Regions from separate parts of the Cobetia sp. 10Alg 146 genome, predicted to be linked through region 1. Evidence: riboswitches for the same ligand, from Rfam matches in the RefSeq annotation. Region 1 holds a riboswitch; the other holds the start of a gene.
What was found. Region 1 has a riboswitch for thiamine pyrophosphate ahead of tenA (thiaminase II). Riboswitches for the same ligand answer to the same signal wherever they lie in the genome.
Positions count from the first base shown of each region.

Region 2: another riboswitch for thiamine pyrophosphate. It lies ahead of QD172_RS03005 (ABC transporter ATP-binding protein); the one in region 1 lies ahead of tenA (thiaminase II).

Region 1 covers NZ_JARWKT010000003.1:338,842-348,022, forward strand. The annotation lists gene QD172_RS07515 (MFS transporter) at 50-1,480, opposite strand; gene QD172_RS07520 (class I SAM-dependent methyltransferase) at 1,768-2,514, opposite strand; gene QD172_RS07525 (lysophospholipid acyltransferase family protein) at 2,903-3,937, shown strand; gene QD172_RS07530 (sugar dehydrogenase) at 4,321-5,367, shown strand; gene QD172_RS07535 (TIGR04283 family arsenosugar biosynthesis glycosyltransferase) at 5,510-6,319, shown strand; gene QD172_RS07540 (TIGR04282 family arsenosugar biosynthesis glycosyltransferase) at 6,363-7,055, shown strand; TPP riboswitch at 7,208-7,346, shown strand; gene tenA (thiaminase II) at 7,490-8,149, shown strand; TPP riboswitch at 8,340-8,480, shown strand; gene thiC (phosphomethylpyrimidine synthase ThiC) at 8,607-9,181, shown strand, end outside.
Region 2 covers NZ_JARWKT010000002.1:1,989-11,169, forward strand. The annotation lists gene QD172_RS02990 (GGDEF domain-containing protein) at 1-651, opposite strand, end outside; gene QD172_RS02995 (potassium/proton antiporter) at 850-2,559, opposite strand; gene QD172_RS03000 (hypothetical protein) at 2,681-3,640, opposite strand; TPP riboswitch at 3,766-3,879, shown strand; gene QD172_RS03005 (ABC transporter ATP-binding protein) at 3,941-4,693, shown strand; gene QD172_RS03010 (ABC transporter permease) at 4,690-5,457, shown strand; gene QD172_RS03015 (ABC transporter substrate-binding protein) at 5,523-6,710, shown strand; gene QD172_RS03020 (MFS transporter) at 6,827-8,077, opposite strand; gene QD172_RS03025 (alpha/beta fold hydrolase) at 8,119-8,955, opposite strand; gene QD172_RS03030 (LysR substrate-binding domain-containing protein) at 9,104-9,181, opposite strand, start outside.

The sequences.
Region 1 (9,181 bases):
TCACCTCCCCCCTTGCGACGTATGTGAGGCATGCCGCTCACACAAGGCCTCAATCTGCGTTGCGCCCGTCGGATGCCTCGCCATGGTGGGGCGTCTGGCGCAGGCTTTCACCCTCATGAGTCTCGATCTCCTCGAGACTATCCAGGGACGCCTCGGTGATCAGCTCCGGCATGTCGACGGCCAGCTCGCGAGTCACCTCGACCAGCGGGTCATTGACCTCGGCATCCCGCAGGTGCTCCTCGGCGGCCTCGACCAGTTCCGGCCCGACGGCAAGCTCCGTTCCCAGGGGCGTCTGTGGCGCATGGGTCTCGAAGGGGGCCAGCGGCTGCGGCGCCGGACGCATCACGCGTCGCCAGACGAAGAAGGCCAGCATGCCACCGCCCATCACCGCCAGACTCAGCGCCATGCCGGGCATGGCACCCATCTCGGCCATCGGCAGTGATACGGCCGGCGGTGACAGGGTCGAGCCCACGGCATTGATCAGCAACAATCCCTGACTCATGCGCACCAGCGCCCCGGCGGGGGCACGGTCTGCCGCATGGCTGACCGCGACCGGATAGAGCGTGAAGGCCGCGCCGCCGAGCAGGAACAACACCGTCAACTGCGCGATGCCTTCGCGTGCCGGCCCCATCAGCAAGGCGGCGAACCCGATGATGGCCACCGACAGGATGATCAATACCTGCTGACGATCATGACTGTCAGACCAGCGCCCGATGGGATACTGCAGCAGCATGCCGCCGAGAATCACCAGCGCCATGCGCTGCCCGATCTCCGCGGTGTCCAGCACGCCGCCCTCCCCCAATGCCAAGGGCAGCAGGCTGTAGAGCACTGCCACCACCAGCCCCGAAGCCAGGCAGCCGAACACGCCGGTCGGTGTGATGCGAATCAGACGCCAGGGACTCAACGGCTCGGATTGCTCGATCAGCGGTGATACGCGCGGCAGCAGCACCAGCGGCAATACGGACGCCGCCGCCAGCATCGCCACCAGCATGAAGGCCGCCTCGAGACTCAGCATGGCGGTTACTCCCAGCAGCAGCTGCCCCAGCACGCCCGCGCCATAAAGCACGATCATGTAGAGCGCCAGCAGGCGTCCGCGTACGGCAGGGTCGGCGGCACTCAGCAGCCAGCTCTCGATGACCAGATAGACGCCGACCAGCGACCAGCCGATCATCATGCGCAGCAGGAACCACACCACGGGATGATCTCCCAGTCCCATGGCCAGGGCGGCGACTGCCACCAGCGAGGCGAAGCCGGCGTAGGCTCGGATGTGTCCGATGCGCAGCAGCAGGCGGTCGTTGACCAGCGCTCCCAGTCCAAGCCCCAGATAGTAGGCGGAGCTGATCAGGCCGATCGCCTCGCTCGAGACACCGGCGGCAGACAGCCGCAGGGGGACCAGCGAAGTCAGCATGGCATTGCCGATCCCCAGCAAGGCAAGGCCCAGCAAGGGCGCGAGAGACATCAACAACAGATGACGGGGCATGACCAGTTCCTCGGCCAGGCGCAGGACTGCGTTCGGCCAATGCCGCAAGGTGCGGAGAGCTACGGGAGAGGGAAGCGCCCTGCAGGAATCTCGCAAGGCGCGGGCAATATAGTGACAGTCTGCGCCAAATCCAAGTGTTTTTGCGTCAGCTTCACGTCATTTCGCGACATCGTTCATTGTCTCGCCCCGAATCTCGCGGCCAGCCCGGTCAGGCGCACACGCGTGGGGCGGCTGGATCATGCCTCGGTAGCGAGGCATCCTCCCTCCACACCTGCCACGCGAGCCCTTCAGGACATCGGAACACGGAAGATGACGCTATCGCTCGCAATCTGCTCGAAGGCCAGGCCATGGGTCCGCGCCAGCCAGGCGAAGGTCGTCGGGCTGAACAGGCAGACATGGGTCGGGTCACGCAGATAGTGCCAACGCTTGAGCGCATCCAGATCATCCGCGGCGGGTTGCGTCATGATCCCCAGCAGGCCACCGGGTTTGAGACACCCAAGCCACTGACGGAAGACATCGCCGGGCGCGTAGAGATGCTCGATCACCTCGGTACTGACGATGAAATCATGCTGACGGGCGAGCGCTGCCGGGTTCGGGTGGTAATACAGATCATGCAATGCCATCGGGTGGCCGACTTCCTCGAACATCCGTGCCAGGGCTGGCCCCGGCCCACAACCGAAATCGAGCCCGCTGGCACCGGCCGCCAGCCGCTCGCACATCGGCGTGAACAGCCTGGACAGGAAGGTGCGATAGCGCGGGTCTGCTGGGTCATTCTGATGCTGGTCGTAGATGTCCTGCTCTGCGCGGGCATCCAGTCGTTGAGAGGGTGCGAGATACAGCAGATGGCATTCGCCACACCGCAGGTAATCACGCTCGTCGGCAGGCGGACGCTGACCGGTCTGCGGACATGGCTTGCGTCGTTGCACCAGATGAAGCACCGGTTGACTGTCATGCGTCGCGCATAACGGGCATTGATGGTCGGATTCAGGCAATGCCTGTGCCGGGGACTCGGGGGCAATGGGGGAAGATGACATCAGGGCTCCGCACAGGGCAAGGGACACGACAGGCACAAGACATGACAGGACGAGCACATCAGGGAAAGCGCATCAGGCAAAGCACTACTGGAAAGCACGGCACACGAGAACCGCTCGGGCAGTGCCGTGGTCTGACTGTCTGACAGAGCGCCTCGGGACCACGCCAGCGACGTGACCCCGGATGTGCCGATGCCAGCATGATACTGGCAGAGGAAACGGGCCGCACGCCCCGTGCCACACACGACGAAGGTCAGTGCGTGCCCCCCGATGCCTCGAACCTGCATGACGTTCGCCCCTCTGGCACAATGGGGCGCGACGGGCAGCGCAGGACTCGCCCTCTGACCAGTGCGGTATCTCACGCCAGACCACCGGAACTTCATGTGTGACGATGGAAAAGACTCTCAAGCGTTTTGAAAAGGCCCTGGAACAACGCCTTTTACCCCTCAAGGCCAATGCCGTCGCCTGGCTATGGCAGCGACTCTCGGGCCTGACCACCCGCCAGCTGTGGTGGATGGCGCGCCCGGTCGCGCGTCTCGTGCAACTGCTCAATCCGCGGGAACGGCGCGTCACGCGCAGAAATCTTGGCCAGGCCTTCCCTCATCAGCCGCGTGAGGCACGCGCACGCCTCGTGACCGAGAGCCTCGCGCACTCCACCGCCACCATGCTGGAGCTGGGCAAGGTATGGCTGGGCGATGAAGACGCGGTGCGCGATTCGATTCTCGAGGTGCACGGTCGCAATCTGCTCGACGAAGCCCGTGCCGAGGGACGTGGCGTGATCGTGCTGGCGCCGCACTTCGGCAACTGGGAAGTGCTCAATTTCTGGCTCTCGAGCCATTTCCCCTTCACTGCCATGTACGAGCCGCCCAAGTTCGAGCGGCTCGACCCGATCATTCGCAACGGGCGTGAGCGCATGGGGGCGAGACTGGTGCCTACCAACTCCCGCGGCGTGGCAGCGTTGCTGAAGGCGCTCAAGCGCGCCGAGGCGATCGGCATCCTGCCGGACCAGGAACCGGGACGCGGCAGCGGTGTCTTCGCCGACTTCTACGGCCGCCCCGCCTACACCGCCACTCTGCTCCCCAAGCTGGTGGCGAGAACCGACGCCCGCGTGGTGACCGGTGTCGCTCAACGCCTGGAAGATGGCCATGGCTTCGCCATCCACTTCCTTGCGGCGGATGAGGCGGTCTACGCCGAAGACGAGGTCATCTCGGCGCGGGGAGTGAATGCCTCAGTGGAAGCCGCGATCGCCCTGGCGCCCGCGCAGTATCAATGGGAATACAAGCGCTGGCGCAAGAGCCCGGAAGAACTGGACGAGCAGCCGGGCTGGCGTGAGAAGCGCTTCTATCCCCGGGACGATTCCTGGCTTTCCCTCAAGGGCTGGCGCCGCCACCTCAAGTACCGCCGCCGCAACGCGAAGCGCTCCTGACTCTCCAGGGACAGGGCAGCACTGGCGCAAACCGGCACAAGCTTCCAGACTTTCCTGCACGGCGGCGAGCGATGCCAGTCGACTTGCCGAGGTAGCGGCGACAGGCCAGGGAGGCAGTGGAGCACATGAGCAAGCGCCAACAGGAAATCCGTGGATGCGCAAGCATCAGACAGCTGATGGGGACGGCACTCATCGGCTGTCTCTGCGCGTCCTCTCCTGCCTGGAGCGAGGCAAGGAGCAACGACACCCTCGATGGCGAGACCTCTGCTCATGCCCCGGCTCTGGCATTGCAGGCGGCAAGCTCGGTTCCTGAGGACGCCCCCTCCCTGAGGCTGCCACCAGGGGCCGGCATGACTCGGCTGGCATCGATTCAGGCACCTCGCATGCTGCACCTCACCGCTCACGATGAGGTCTTGATTGGCTCGCGGGCCGGCAAGCTCTATCGAGGCCAGCTGGCCGATGATGGCAGCCTCAAGCGCATGGAAGTGCTGGTCGAGCTGGAAGGCTATCCCCACTCTGTCGTCGTCCGCGATGCGCGCCTGTATGTCGCGACCACGGACGCCCTGCTGGTCGCGGACTACCATCCCGGGATCTCCCTTGCCCCGAGCGACTTCCAGCGCGTGATCGCGATTCCCGGCGGCGGTGGCCACAACTCGCGTACGCTGAGCCTGGGCCCCGACAATGGCCTGTATCTGGCGCTGGGGATCCAGGGTAACTGCTCCGATCAATATCTGGCGGGCACCTCGCCTCGCTATCCACAGCAACAGCGCCGTGGGGGAGTGATGCGCCTTGAGGAAAGTGGCGAGCCTCCCGAGTGGCGTGCGTGGGCGAGTGGTCTGCGCAACCCCGTCGGCCTGACCTGGCAGGCACAGGCGACAGGAGAGACGCGCCTGCTGGCCACCAACAACGGACCGGACCACTGGGGCTACGAGCATCCTCGCGAGCTGGTGGTCGCTGCCCGCGAAGGCAGCTTCCATGGCATGCCCTGGTATCAGTGGATCGATGGCCGCTGGCAGGCAGATGATTGCATCACGAGCGATTCACCGCGCGAACGTGACGAGATTGCACCGCCACTGGCCGAGATCCCCGCTCGCAGTGCGCCGATGGGTATCGCGGTGGTGCCGCCTGGGCATCCATTGGCTGCTGACATGGATGTCGTGGTGGCAGTCCACGGCAGCTGGGGCACGGCACCCTCCGGCAAGGCGTGGGGAGCCCCCGCCAGTCGTCGTGAGCCTCGCCTGCTGGGCCTCAAGCTGGCGACGCCAGACACTGAAGCACACCTAGTGCCGGTACTGACCGGCCTGCAGGATGCGGCCAGCGGCGAGCGCTGGATACGCCCACTGGATGTAGCATTCGGCAAGGATGGCAGCCTCTACCTGACCAGCGATACCGGAGCCTCAGGACTCTATCGGATCACCTTCTCTCAGTGACCTCCAGCCGCCTCTGACTCGACACGGCGGCTCACGCGTTGATTCTTCGCCCAAGCGTTGAGCGAGCGTCTCGACGCTCTGCATCCATGGGGTGATCACATGCGTATGCTCTCAGGACGACGCCATCGCCGGAGCCTGCGCCATGACAAAGCCCTCCATCTTCTCGCCAGTTGCCAGCCCTACCCCCGGGGCTGTCCGTTCGGGCAGCGCCCTGACGCGCCCCCCGTGGCTGAGCATCATCATGCCAGTCCACAACGAGGCATCCGGTATCGTCTCGGCCTTGATCGCCTTGAGCCCAATGCGCGCGAGCGGGGATTGCGAGGTCATCGTGGTCGATGGCGGCTCCACGGATACTATCCGCGAGCTGGCAACGCCGCTGTGCGATCGCTGCCTGAGCAGTGATCCGGGCCGGGCAACGCAGATGAACGCCGGTGCCTCTCAGGCTCGTGGCCAATGGCTGCTGTTCCTGCATGCTGACACGCGCCTGCCGGCACATGTCCTCTCGGTACTGTCAGAGACCCTCGCCGAGCATCGCGAGTGCGACTGGGGTCGCTTCGATGTCGACATCGAAGGGGATTCTCCGCTGCTGCCCGTGATCGCCACGCTGATGAATCTGCGCTCACGCCTGACCAGCATCAGCACAGGTGATCAGACCCAGTTCGTACGACGCTCCACCTTCGAGGCCATCGAGGGCTTTCCCGCCGTGCCCCTGATGGAGGACATCCAGCTGAGCGTCAGGCTCAAGCGACTGACCTCGCCGCTGAACCTCTCCGCCAGAGTCACTACCAGTGGAAGACGCTGGGAAACCCATGGCGTCTGTCGCACCATCCTCAAGATGTGGGGGCTGCGCCTGGCAGCTTGGGGTGGCGTATCTCCTGTCCGTCTGGCGCGTCTCTATGGTTATGGTGCCGCCGCTCAGGCCTGTGAACAGCGTGGCTTGCCTCATGCCTGAAGCCTCGCTTGCTGACAGGGAAACCGACACGACCGCGTATGACATGCGCCCGACGCTCATCATCTTCGGCCGCCTGCCACTGGCCGGACAATGCAAGACGCGGCTGATCCCTGCCCTCGGTCCCGAGGGGGCGGCACGCCTCTACTCGCGCATGCTGCGCAGAATCGTTCAGCAGGCCTGCGCCTCACGCCTCGGCAAGGTGGTCGTGATGCTGACTCCCTCCCCCGAGCACGCCCGGCAGCAACCTGAGCAGGCAGCCCTGCTGACGGACCTTGAGGATCAGTTGCGTGCAGAGAGCATGGCGGCACATGGCAGGCGGATCACGCTCGAGGCACAGCCACAGGGTGGGCTTGGGGAGCGCATGCATCAGGCCATGCTGCGCCACCTGCCCGCAGGCCCCGTGCTGCTGATGGGCTCTGACCTGCCCGCATTGGACAGTCAACGTCTGCGCGAGGCGGCGCGGTACCTGCATGACCATGATGCGGTGCTGCAGCCCAGCGAAGACGGGGGATACGGATTGATTGGCCTGAAAGCAGCCTGCCCGGCGGCCTTCCAGCTGGATCACTGGAGCCATGCCGACGTGAGCCGGGAGACTCTTGCACTACTGGCTCAGGCAGGCAGAAGCGTCGGTTGCCTGCCTGTCAGCTGGGATGTCGATGAGCCTCACGACCTGGTGCGCCTGAGGCGACACTTCCCAGCCCTGATGGCGAACCTCTCCTCCTGTCAGCCTGCATGACATCTTTCCTGCAGCGCATGACACGCTTCCCGCATCGCAGGAAGCCCTATCAGCATCGCAGAAGGCCTCCCAAAGTCGCATGGGTTTTAGGGCGGCAGAGGCTTTTCCTGCACCGCAGGACTGTTACACTCGAGATATCGTGACGTCTGAGTCACAGCTTGACGGGGTGCCGGTAAGACCGGCTGAGATGTCATTCGCACTGTTCGAGGCCTTGCATCGAGGTGCGTGAATGACGATCCCGCCGAACCTGATCCGGTTAGTACCGGCGTAGGGATCAAGCGCGAAGTGTTGCCGCACATCATCTTCACCTCTTCCAGGTGAACGCCGCACCTCCCCCCGCTTTTTCCCTGCAGATTGCCGGACCTGACCACGCTCGAGCCAGACCTTTGCCACTCCATCACGGATTGGCAGCACGCTCACCGAGGGATGCGTCGATGCCCAGCTTTTCAGACCTGACCAGTGCCTGCGCCGAGGAATGGCGCGACTATCTCGAGCATGACTTCGTTCGCCAGCTCGGGGAAGGTCGTCTGCCAGAGGAGTCCTTCCGCCATTACCTGCAGCAGGACTACCTGTTCCTGATCCACTTCGCGCGCGCCTGGGCGCTTGCCGCCTACAAGAGCCGCACCCTCGCGGAGCTGCGTCAGGCCACGGCCAGTCTCGACACCATTCTCAATACCGAGCTCGACCTGCATATCGGCTACTGCAGCGAGTGGGGCATCAGCGAGGATGACCTGAGTGAGCTGCCGGAATCCCGCGCCACCCTGGCCTATACCCGTTACGTACTGGATTGCGGCCAGCGCGGCGACCTGCTCGATCTGCACGTGGCGCTCGCGCCCTGCCTGATCGGCTACGGCGAGATCGCCGAGTGGCTGCTGGACCAGGACACCACCGAGATAGAGGACAATCCGTACGCGGACTGGATCGCGATGTACTCCAGCGATGACTTCAAGGAAGCGGTGGACGCCGAACGTGAATGGCTGGACGCTCGGCTCTCGGAGGTCTCGGAGCGCCGGCTGGGCGAACTGGTGGATGTCTTCCGCGATGCGACACGTCTCGAGATCGACTTCTGGCAGATGGGCCTTGATCGCGACTGATCCGTGGCAGGCCGTCGCCTGACAGGCCGCGCCTGCGCGAACGGAAAACACACCGATTTTCATCGGCCTGGGGACGTGGTCCTCTCGCCAATCATCCAGACACACCACAGGCCATCAGAGCCTGAATGCGAGCACGATGACCTGGGCCAGCACAACGCTCAGCACAGGTCATGCCCGCATTGAATTCTGAGCACGCTTGACGGGGTGCCGGTGGAACCGGCTGAGATCCTGCATGCATCACCTCGCCGCCAAATGGGCGAGGCTGCCAGCAAGGGGTCCCGTGGAACCTGAACCGGTTAGGACCGGCGTAGGAATCAAGCTGATGGTCAGCCGCTGCCCGCGGCCGCCTCGCTCCCGGGCCACCTGTTGGCAAGGAGTCGGCGATGGCCATCCTCTCCCTGCGCACGGTCTTCCCATGATGACGTCTGCCGTGACGTCGCCCTTTGAGGAGACCTGCATGAGCACTACCCCCACGACTCAAGATCCGCAAGCCACCAACGCCGCCGAACCGTCGCTCGCCCCCCAACCTGAGGCTGCGCCGAAGGCGCGCGCACGTGCCGGTCGCAAGGATGGCAGTCGCCATCTCGCCAGCGAAGCCCGCGTCGACGCCGCCGCCATCGCGCCGCTGAGCGGCTCGCGCAAGATCTACATCGAAGGCTCTCGCCCGGACATCCGCGTGCCCATGCGCGAGATCGGCTGCTCGCCGACCCAGACCTCCAGCGGTCTGGAAGAGAATCCGCCGATCGTCGTCTACGATACCTCCGGTCCCTACACCGACCCGGCGGTCGAGATCGACATTCGTCGCGGGCTGGCGCCACTGCGCGAGAAGTGGATCGAGGAACGCGGCGATACCGAACAGCTCAATCAGCTGAGCAGCGAATATGGTCGCGTGCGCCAGGCCGACCTGCGCCTGTCGTCCCTGCGTTTCGAGCTGGACCACCGCCCGCGTCGTGCCCTGCCGGGCAAGAATGTCACCCAGCTGCACTATGCGCGCCAGGGCATCATCACGCCGGAGATGGAGTACATCGCGAT
Region 2 (9,181 bases), on a different contig from region 1:
CTTGTCGATCAGTTCCGCGCGACTCAGCGCCCCGGTCAACTCATCGAACCGCTCGCGTGACTCGAAACGCTGGCGCAAGCGATCCGCCGACCACCCCATCTGTACCAGCACGAGGGTGAAGAACACGGTCAGAACGCAGAGATTGATCAGTCGGAACGCGAATGCCCACCCGGGCGGCAGCGGATTGGCCACCCCCTGGAACATCAGCACGACATAGGCCAGCAGCGGCATGCTCAGGCAGATGAGACACAGCAGCAGACGTCGCGTGAAGGGCATACGAATGCAGTAGATGCACAGCAGCGCACCGAAATAGAAATAATCGAAACCGGGGGCTGGACCGAAATAGCCCAGAGACAGACTTATCTGGGCACAGGTACCCAATGCCAGCAGGTTGGCGGCCAGCACCTCTCGGCGCGCGCGATGCAGCTGCAGACAGACAAGGTCCACCACCAGCATGCCCAGATCCAGCGCCAGAATGCCCATCTCTCCCAGCCAGAGCATCAGACCGGCATACAGCAGGTGACTCGCTATCGCGAGCACATACACCACATTGAAGGTGGCGTGGAAGGTCTTCTCGTCCTCGGTGAGGCCTGGTGGGAAATCCTCGAATCGCAACAGCCAGCGCGCAAGGTGTGGATGTGGACTGCCCATGAGACTATCTCCTTGGCTGCTGACCACCATTCGTGGCCAGCCAGACCAGGCGGGTAAAGGCCTGACGAGCCAAGGGTACGTCATCCCTCAGTCGAAAGGAGATCAGCACATTACACGCAATGCATAAACCCGCCACCAAGCGCCGAGCCAGCCTGGCGTCACGACAGGCAGAACCGGGTCACGACGCAAAGAACCGCGTCAATGCAGGCGCAGCCCCACCTTGGTGATGCGATTGCCCTCGACCTCATTCACCACCCAGTGAATGCCATGCCAGTCGACATCATCCCCGACCACCGGCACCCCGCCGACTCTGCGGGTGATGAACTCGGCAATGGTCAGGTGCTGCTCGCCCTGAGAGAGCGTCAGTCCGTAGACATCGGCGATATCCTGCATGTTGGCATCCCCTTCCAGGGTGAAGGTGCCGAAGAAGGCGCGCTGTTCATGCTGCAGACTCTCGCCATTGAACATGCGATTGAGGCTTGGCACATCGCAGGAGCGCCCGACGACGCACAGCACGTCCTTCTGATGCAGACAGGTGCTGCCCTTGGGATGGATCAGCACCTTGTTGCGGAACAGCGCCCCGACCTTGGCCCCGGAGGGGAAGCGCAGCATGCGCAATGCCACGCCTTCCAGCGCCGTGTTGTCGACCCGGTAGACCAGCATCTCGTAATCGTTGACGGGCATGATGCCCAGCAGATTGCGGCGGCTGGGCTGTGCACCCGGCGGCACCACCACCCTGAGCTTGCGCGCCATGGGAGCCAGCGACGAGCCCTGCACCAGCAGCGAGATGATCACCACGAAGAAGGCGACATTGAAGTAGACGCCGGCATTCTCGACCCCGGTGATCACCGGGAAGATCGCCAGCACGATCGGCACCGCTCCCCTCAACCCGACCCAGCTGATGAACCACAGTTCTCGCCAGCGGAAGCGGAAGAAAGGCTTGAGACACAGGATCACGGCCAGGGGGCGCACGAACAGGATCAGCGCCACGCTCAGAATGGCGGCCGGCAGCGCGAACTGCAGCATCGTGGAGGGTGAGACCAGCAGACCCAGCATCAGGAACAGCACGATCTGGGACAGGTGGGCCAGTCCATCATGCACCGGCAGGATGTGTTCGAGGTGGCGCCCCGGATGATTGCCGATCATCAGGCCACACAGATAGATGGCCAGGAAGCCACTGCCACCGAGCTCATTGGTCGTCGCGAACAGGCTCAGGCCCAGCGCCAGCGCCAGCAGGGAATAGAGGCCGGGCGCCAGATCCAGATAGCGCATCAGACGGGCGATCAACCAGCCACCGGCGATCCCCATGCCCGCGCCGACCCCGAACTGCAGCGCGAAGCTCATGAGTCCGGCGGCGACCCCCGTCAGCTGTCCGGTCAGTATCTCGGCCAGGGTGATGGTGAGGAAGATGGCCATCGGGTCGTTGGTACCGGACTCGATCTCCAGCGTCGCCCCGACCCGCTCGTTGAGGTGCACCCCCTGCCCGCCCAGCAGCGAGAACACGGCGGCGGCATCGGTGGAGCCTACGATGGCCCCGACCAGCAGGCCTTCGATCAAGGTCAGGTCAAACAGCCACATGGCCAGCAGCCCCACCAGCCCGCTGGTCATGAAGACCCCGACGGTCGCCAGCACCAATGCCGGCTTGAGACCCGCACGGAAGGTCGAGAGGCGGGTGCGCAGCCCCCCATCGAGCAGAATGAGTGCCAACGCCAGGTTGCCGATCAGGTACGCGGTAGAGGCATCATCGAACTGGATGCCGAGCACGCCATCCTCCCCCGCCAGCATGCCGAGTCCCAGGAACAGCAACAGCAGGGGCATGCCGAGACGAGCCGAGACCCGACTTGCCAGCACGCTCAAGGCGATGAGCATGCCCGCCAGCAAGAAGTAATAGTTCAGATTCTCTACCACGTGTGCTCCCCCGCCATTCCCGGCACCAAGTCTCGAATCACGTCTGCGACGGCCCAGAGACAGTATTCCATGTCAGCGACGAGGCTGCAGAGAAATTTCTCAAATATTCATGGACTTGCGATCAACATGTCAGGCTTCTCGGCGACACCCAAGCCGGGGCTGCCGCCAGCTCGGCGTAGCGGGTCGGACCGAAGGCTTCCATCGCCCACAACAGGGCTCGGCACAGCTCACGCTGACCGCCGATATCGACCATGCGCCCATGACGCGAATAACCGGCGAGGAAGGCCTCACGCTGACTCGGCGTCTCCAGCAACAACTCGATCAGTGCCCAGTCGAACTCGATCGGGGCCCACACCAGTGCCTCCCAGTCGCTCCATACCCAGCCGGTGGCGGCGCACAGATATTGGTCCGCGCGCAGGTCCGGCAGACTCCAGACGGCGCGAGCGGGATGCGAGAAGGTGCGTGATGGCAGGTCCCCCAGCTCGTGGGACAGGGGATGGCGCGCGAGAAAACGCGTCACGCGGGCATTCCAATGCAGCAACGGCATGGGCTGGGCAAGGGGCTGACCAAAGCCGGACACGGTGTCCTGATGCAGCCGCCCGACCTGATCTCCCAGCAACTCACAGAAGGTGTCACTGAGATCACTGGGCTGACCGCTGGACCACGGCAGATGCCAGACGGGCGCGCCATCGAGACGCCCCAGATAGGTCAGCGGCAGCGGAGGGATGGGCAAACGCGCCGGCAACGCGCCCGCCAGCCGTGTCAGGGCCTCAGGTTGCGCCCAGCGATCGGCGCCGAAGACACCGCGCATCGCTCGCCAGAAGGGGTCGTGATCCGGGCCGGTCCGCGCCAGCTTGATCAGGCCGGGGGTGCCGCCACGCTGTCGCCACAACCAGTTGGCACTATCCGGCCAGGCAAGTGCCAGCGGCTCCAGCGCATGCCCCAGATAGGTGGAAAGACGGCGAGTCAGCGCATCCTCCGGCCAGCCATTGGGCACGGATGTCGCGTCTGGCATCACGGGTCGCCGCGGTGGCACGGGATAACCGCTGGAGCAGGTCGAGAGATCCGGGGTATCAGGCATGTTGATCTCCTTGAGGCTGCGATACCTCGATAGCATACCCAACACCGGGCCATGCAGCATAGCCACACGACAGCCACCCCGACGATGGCAGGGATGCAACCGGCGGGCAGGTGACGGTACACTGTCGGCCTGGATGGGGGTGCCCGAAAGTGGGCTGAGAGCCGATGCGTCACGTCGCATGGCAACCCCTGGAACCTGATCCGGTTGATACCGGCGGAGGGAATTCCGGTCACCTGCCCAAGCGTCAGGCGCCCTGCGTGCTTCCTCCCCTCGGCATGCCGCCTGACCACGGATGACACTGTGTCGCTGGGACTCTCCCTCAACAACGCTCGCATCGATTACGCCAGCCATACGCTGTTTCGTGATCTGTCGGCGCGTCTGGATGCCGGAAGCTGGACGGCCCTGCTGGGCCGCTCGGGCTGTGGCAAGAGCTCACTGCTGCGCCTGCTGGCCGGCCTCGAGATGCCCGACCATCATACGCTGGAACTCACCACCGATGATGGCAAGCCACTGGCGGGTCGCGTCGCCTGGATGGCGCAGCAGGACCTGCTGCTGCCCTGGCGCCGGGTGCTGGACAACCTGTGTCTGGGAGATGACCTCCATCGTCGCCCTCGCGATACCGAGCGGGCCCGCGAACTGCTGGCAGCGGTGGGTCTGGAGGGGCGCGAGCAGGCCTGGCCAGACGCCCTCTCCGGCGGGCAACGCCAACGCGTCGCATTGGCGCGAACGCTCTACCAGCAGGCTCCGGTGGTGATGATGGATGAGCCCTTCTCCGCAGTGGACGCCATCACGCGACTCGAACTGCATGATCTCGCCAGCCGGCTGCTGGACGGACGCACCGTGCTGATGGTCACGCATGACCCGCTCGAGGCGCTGCGCCTGGCCGACCAACTGCTGGTACTGCGCCCGGGCCGCGACAGCCAGCAGGGGGCAGTGCTCGACTGCCTGCCCGGGCTCTCGCCGCCTCGCCCGGTGCCGCTGGACCTGCCCGCCCTGCAGCAGGCCCAGTCCGAATTGATCACACGCCTGCGCGACGGCGAGGAGACGCCATGAAACGCCTGCATGCCCTGCGTCATCTCGCCATCAGCGCCGCCGTCCTGCTGGGACTCTGGCAACTGGTGATCATCACCACGGCCGTACCGCCCTACATCCTGCCAGCGCCACTGGCAGTCGCGGAGGTGCTGGTCCGTCAGGCCCCGATGCTGGCACACCACGCCGGCATCACCTTCGCCGAGATTCTTGGCGGGCTGGTACTGGGGGTCCTTCTCGGACTGAGCACCGCGCTGGCACTGGCGTTCATCCCTCGTCTGCGGCGCACCCTGCTGCCATTGCTGCTGATCAGCCAGGTGATCCCGCTGTTCGCGATCGCTCCACTGCTGGTGCTGTGGCTGGGCTATGACATGCTCTCCAAGGTCGTGATGGCCACGCTGATCATCTATTTCCCCGTGGCCTCCACCGGCTACGACGGCCTGCGCCAGACCCCTCAGGGCTGGCTGGATCTCGCCCACACCCTGGGTGCCAGCCCGTGGCGACTGCTGCTGCATGTCCAACTGCCCGCCGCGCTGCCGGCATTGGCCTCCGGCGTGCGCATGGCAGCGACAGCCGCCCCCATCGGGGCCGTCATCGGTGAGTGGGCCGGCGCAAGCCAGGGCCTCGGCTATCTGATGCTCAATGCCAATGCCCGCATGGAAATCGACCTGATGTTCGCCGCCCTGCTGGTGCTGGTCGCCTTTTCGCTGCTGCTGTATTTCACGCTGGATGCCCTGCTGCGTCGCCTGATGCCCTGGCATCGGGATCGCCTGACCCGTTTGAACTGAGCGCTTCCGGCTGTCAGGCGATGTCTTGACGGCCTCACATTCTCGACACCACAAGGAATACCGCCATGCCATTCTCGCCATCGGCGATCCGCCGTTCCAGCAAGCTGTCCTGCCTCTTCGCGACGCTGCTGACAACCCTCAGCTTGAGCACCTTCGCCCTGTCAGCCGAGACTGGCGCCAGCGCCGAGCCCCAGGCCCCGACCGCCAGCGATAGTGCAGCGGCAGCGGTCACCAAGACCGGGCAGGACGGTGCCACCCTCGAGCCAGACGCTTCTGCCAAACAGGCTGCCGAGACCGAGCAACAGACCCGCCCCGCCGCTGGCGATGCGCAGGACCCGCAAGCGGCCGCCACCGATGCCAAGCCCCTCACGCACCTCAAGGTCATGCTCGACTGGTACACCAATCCCGGCCACGGGCCGCTGGTGCTGGCTCAGGAACTGGGCCTGTTCAAGCAACATGGTCTGGACGTCGAGCTGATCGCCCCGGCAGACCCCAGCGTCCCCCCCAAGCTTGCCGCGGCGGAGCGCGTCGACATCGCCATCAGCTATCAGCCCCAGCTGCACCTGCAGGTGGATCAAGGGCTGCCGCTGGTGCGCATCGGCACGCTGGTGGCCACCCCGCTCAACGTGGTGGTCGTGCGCGCGGACAGTGACATCCAGTCGATGGCCGACCTCAAGGGCAAGCGTGTCGGCTATTCCGTCGGTGGCGTGGAGGAAGTCCTGCTGTCCACCATGCTCCAGAACAGCGGCCTGACACTGGATGACATCACCCTGACCAACGTCAACTTCTCGCTGACGCCGTCACTGCTGACCCGCAAGGTCGATGCCGTCACCGGGGCATTCCGCAACTTCGAACTCGCCCAGATGGCACAGGAAGGCGTCAAGGGCCGCGCCTTCTACATCGAGGAAGAAGGCGTACCGACCTATGACGAACTGATCTTCGTCGCCAACAGCGACAGCTATTCTCGCAAGCACGAGCAGTACGCCGCCTTCCTGTCCGCCGTCGGTGAAGCCACCGCCTGGATGATCAACCACCCTGACAAGGGCTGGAAGCTGTTCCGCGAGTCCGACCCGGCACTCGATACCGCGCTCAACAAGAAAGCCTGGTATGCCACCTTGCCGCGCTTCGCCCTGCGTCCGGCCGCACTGGATGCCGGCCGCTACCGTGACTTCGAGAACTTCCTGTACGAGCGCGGCATGATCAAGCAGCGCCAGTCACTCGACCACCTGGCCATCGACGTCAACGCGCCCTGAATAGACGGCCGATGACAGACACGACGACGCCCTGCCGGTTTCCCGACAGGGCGTCGTTTGCTTTCCGCCAGATGACGCGAGGATGCCCCCGCCCCTTGCCTCCCGAGACCTTCCTGTCAGCGCCTGCCATCCACCGGACTGCCGGCTGACGCCCGCCTGGCCAGACGCCGCGCCAACCACGCCATCAGCACAGGCTGGATCACCAGCGCGACCACCAGCACCGCCACGAGCAGTGGCATGCCCTCAAGGGCGCCACCCGGCGAGCTGACCAGCAGCGCCGCCCCGAGATAACTGCCCGCGGCAGAACTCAGGTGCTGAACGGCGCTCTGGGTGCTGGTGAAGGCGGCCCGCTCGTGCTCGGCAGGAATGAAGCTGTTGAGCGTGTTCTGTGCCACCCGCCGCGCCGAGGAGAACAGCATGTAGGCACCAAACCCCACCCACACCAGCGACGGCCCCGGCGAATGAAGCAGGAAGGCCCAGCCCACCAGCGCCGTCAGCAGACAGGTAATGGTGCCGGGCCAGACACTGCCGAAGCGATCACACAGCCGCCCGGTCAGCTGCATGCCCACCAGCGACAGTCCGCCTCCGATCATGTAGAGCCCGCCGAGATCCTCGCGAGGCAGATCGAGATTGAACAGCAGATAGCTGGAGAGATTGGGAATCACCAGGAAGTTGCTGAACATCGCGGTGGCGATCAGCGCCAGCCCGAGCCGGTGATTCGGCTGCGCGAGAATGGTGGCGATGGAGGTACCGGCGCGACTGCGAGGATTGTCCAGATGCCCCCGGATCGGCGGCAGCACCCAGGCCAGCAACCCGCAGACCAGCAACGCCAGCAGCGCAACGGCCCGGAACGGCGCCTGCCAGCCAAAGCCTTCGGACAACCACAGCGCGAAGGGCAGCCCCAGCACCGAGGCCACCGAGAAGGCCCCCATCACCATCCCCATGGCGCGCCCACGCCGGATTCCCGGCACGACATCGATCACGATGGCCAGTGCCGTGGCCGCCGCCGGCCCACCGAACAGCCCGCCCAGCATGCGCGCGGCCAGCAGCGTCTCGAATCCGGTGGCGAAGCTCGCGATCAGATGACACAGCGCAGCACCGAACAGAAAACCCAGTACGGCCCAGCGACGATCGAAACGATCCGCATGCCGCGTCCACAGCAAGGTACCCACCGCCGCCGCCAGCGGGTAGCTGCCGACGATGTAGCCCAGGTGGTCCAGCGGAATGCCCAGCGACTGCGCGAAATCCGGCCCCAATGCCATCACCATGGTGAAACCCATGATGACGGCGAACTGCAGCAGCGTGACCAGCGCGATCACCAGACGCTCGTGACGCGTCACCGGTATCGTGCCGTCTTCGTCAGGCACGCGAGGCGCCGCCAACGGTGCAGGCGTATGACGTGAGCCGCTCAAGCGCGTGCGACGCGTTCAAGAAACGTCTCGACGGCCTGCTGGAACTCGCTTGCTCGCTCGGCATGCAGCCAGTGGCCGGCATCCAGCGAGGCATCTTCCAGGCGCGGGAAGCGCTCACGCATTGCCTGGAGCCCGTCGGCTTGCACGTAATTGGAACGTTCGCCCCACAGCAGCAGGGCCGGCAGTTCCACCTCGCCGTGTGCCTGAGGCGCCTCGACGATCTGGGGGTAACCCGCCGCGATGTGATCGAGCCCGACTCGCCAGCCCATACTGCCGTCCTCATCGCGCACCAGGTTGGTGGCGAGGAACTGACGGATAGCCGGCGTTTCCACATGGCGTGCCATCACGTTGTCAGCGTCCTTGCGCGAGGCAGGACGCGCCTCACGCACGGCCTCGAAGGCCGCGAATATCTCATCGTGCCCGTGTCCGTAGGCGATGGGCGCGATATCCGCCACCACGAGACTGCGCAGTCGTTCAGGTGCCTGCAGTGCGACCTGCATGGCCACCTTGCCCCCCATGGAGTGCCCCATGAGATCACAGGTGGGGATATCGAGCTGATCGAGCAGAGCGATCATGTCAGCGGCCTGCTCCGGGTAGCTCATGCCCGCCACATGCGGGCTGCGACCATGATTGCGCAGATCCACCGCGATGACGCGACGCGACTGCGACCAGAACTTGATATGCGAGCGCCAGTTGTCCGCGCTCCCGAACAGGCCATGCAGAATCACCAGCGGCGTCGCATCCTGCTCACCCGCCTCATTGCCCTGTGCGGCTTCACGGGCATCACTCTCGTTGTAGAAAAGCTCGACCGTCGTGCTTGTCGCAGTGCTCATCATCATCTCCATGGACGCTAGACAGACCCTCAGACGCTCCCGACCCTCACGCATCGCCCGCGATGGCACGCGCCAGTGCGAAGCGGCAACCTCGTGGCCGAGTGTCAGAAAACGCTCATGTTAGCAGACTATCAAGCCGCCGCGCGGCTCACCGCGGACTGGCTTCCAGATAGACCTTGACCGCCTGCCACAGGGGGCTTCGATAGCGCTCCGGATGCCAGAGCAT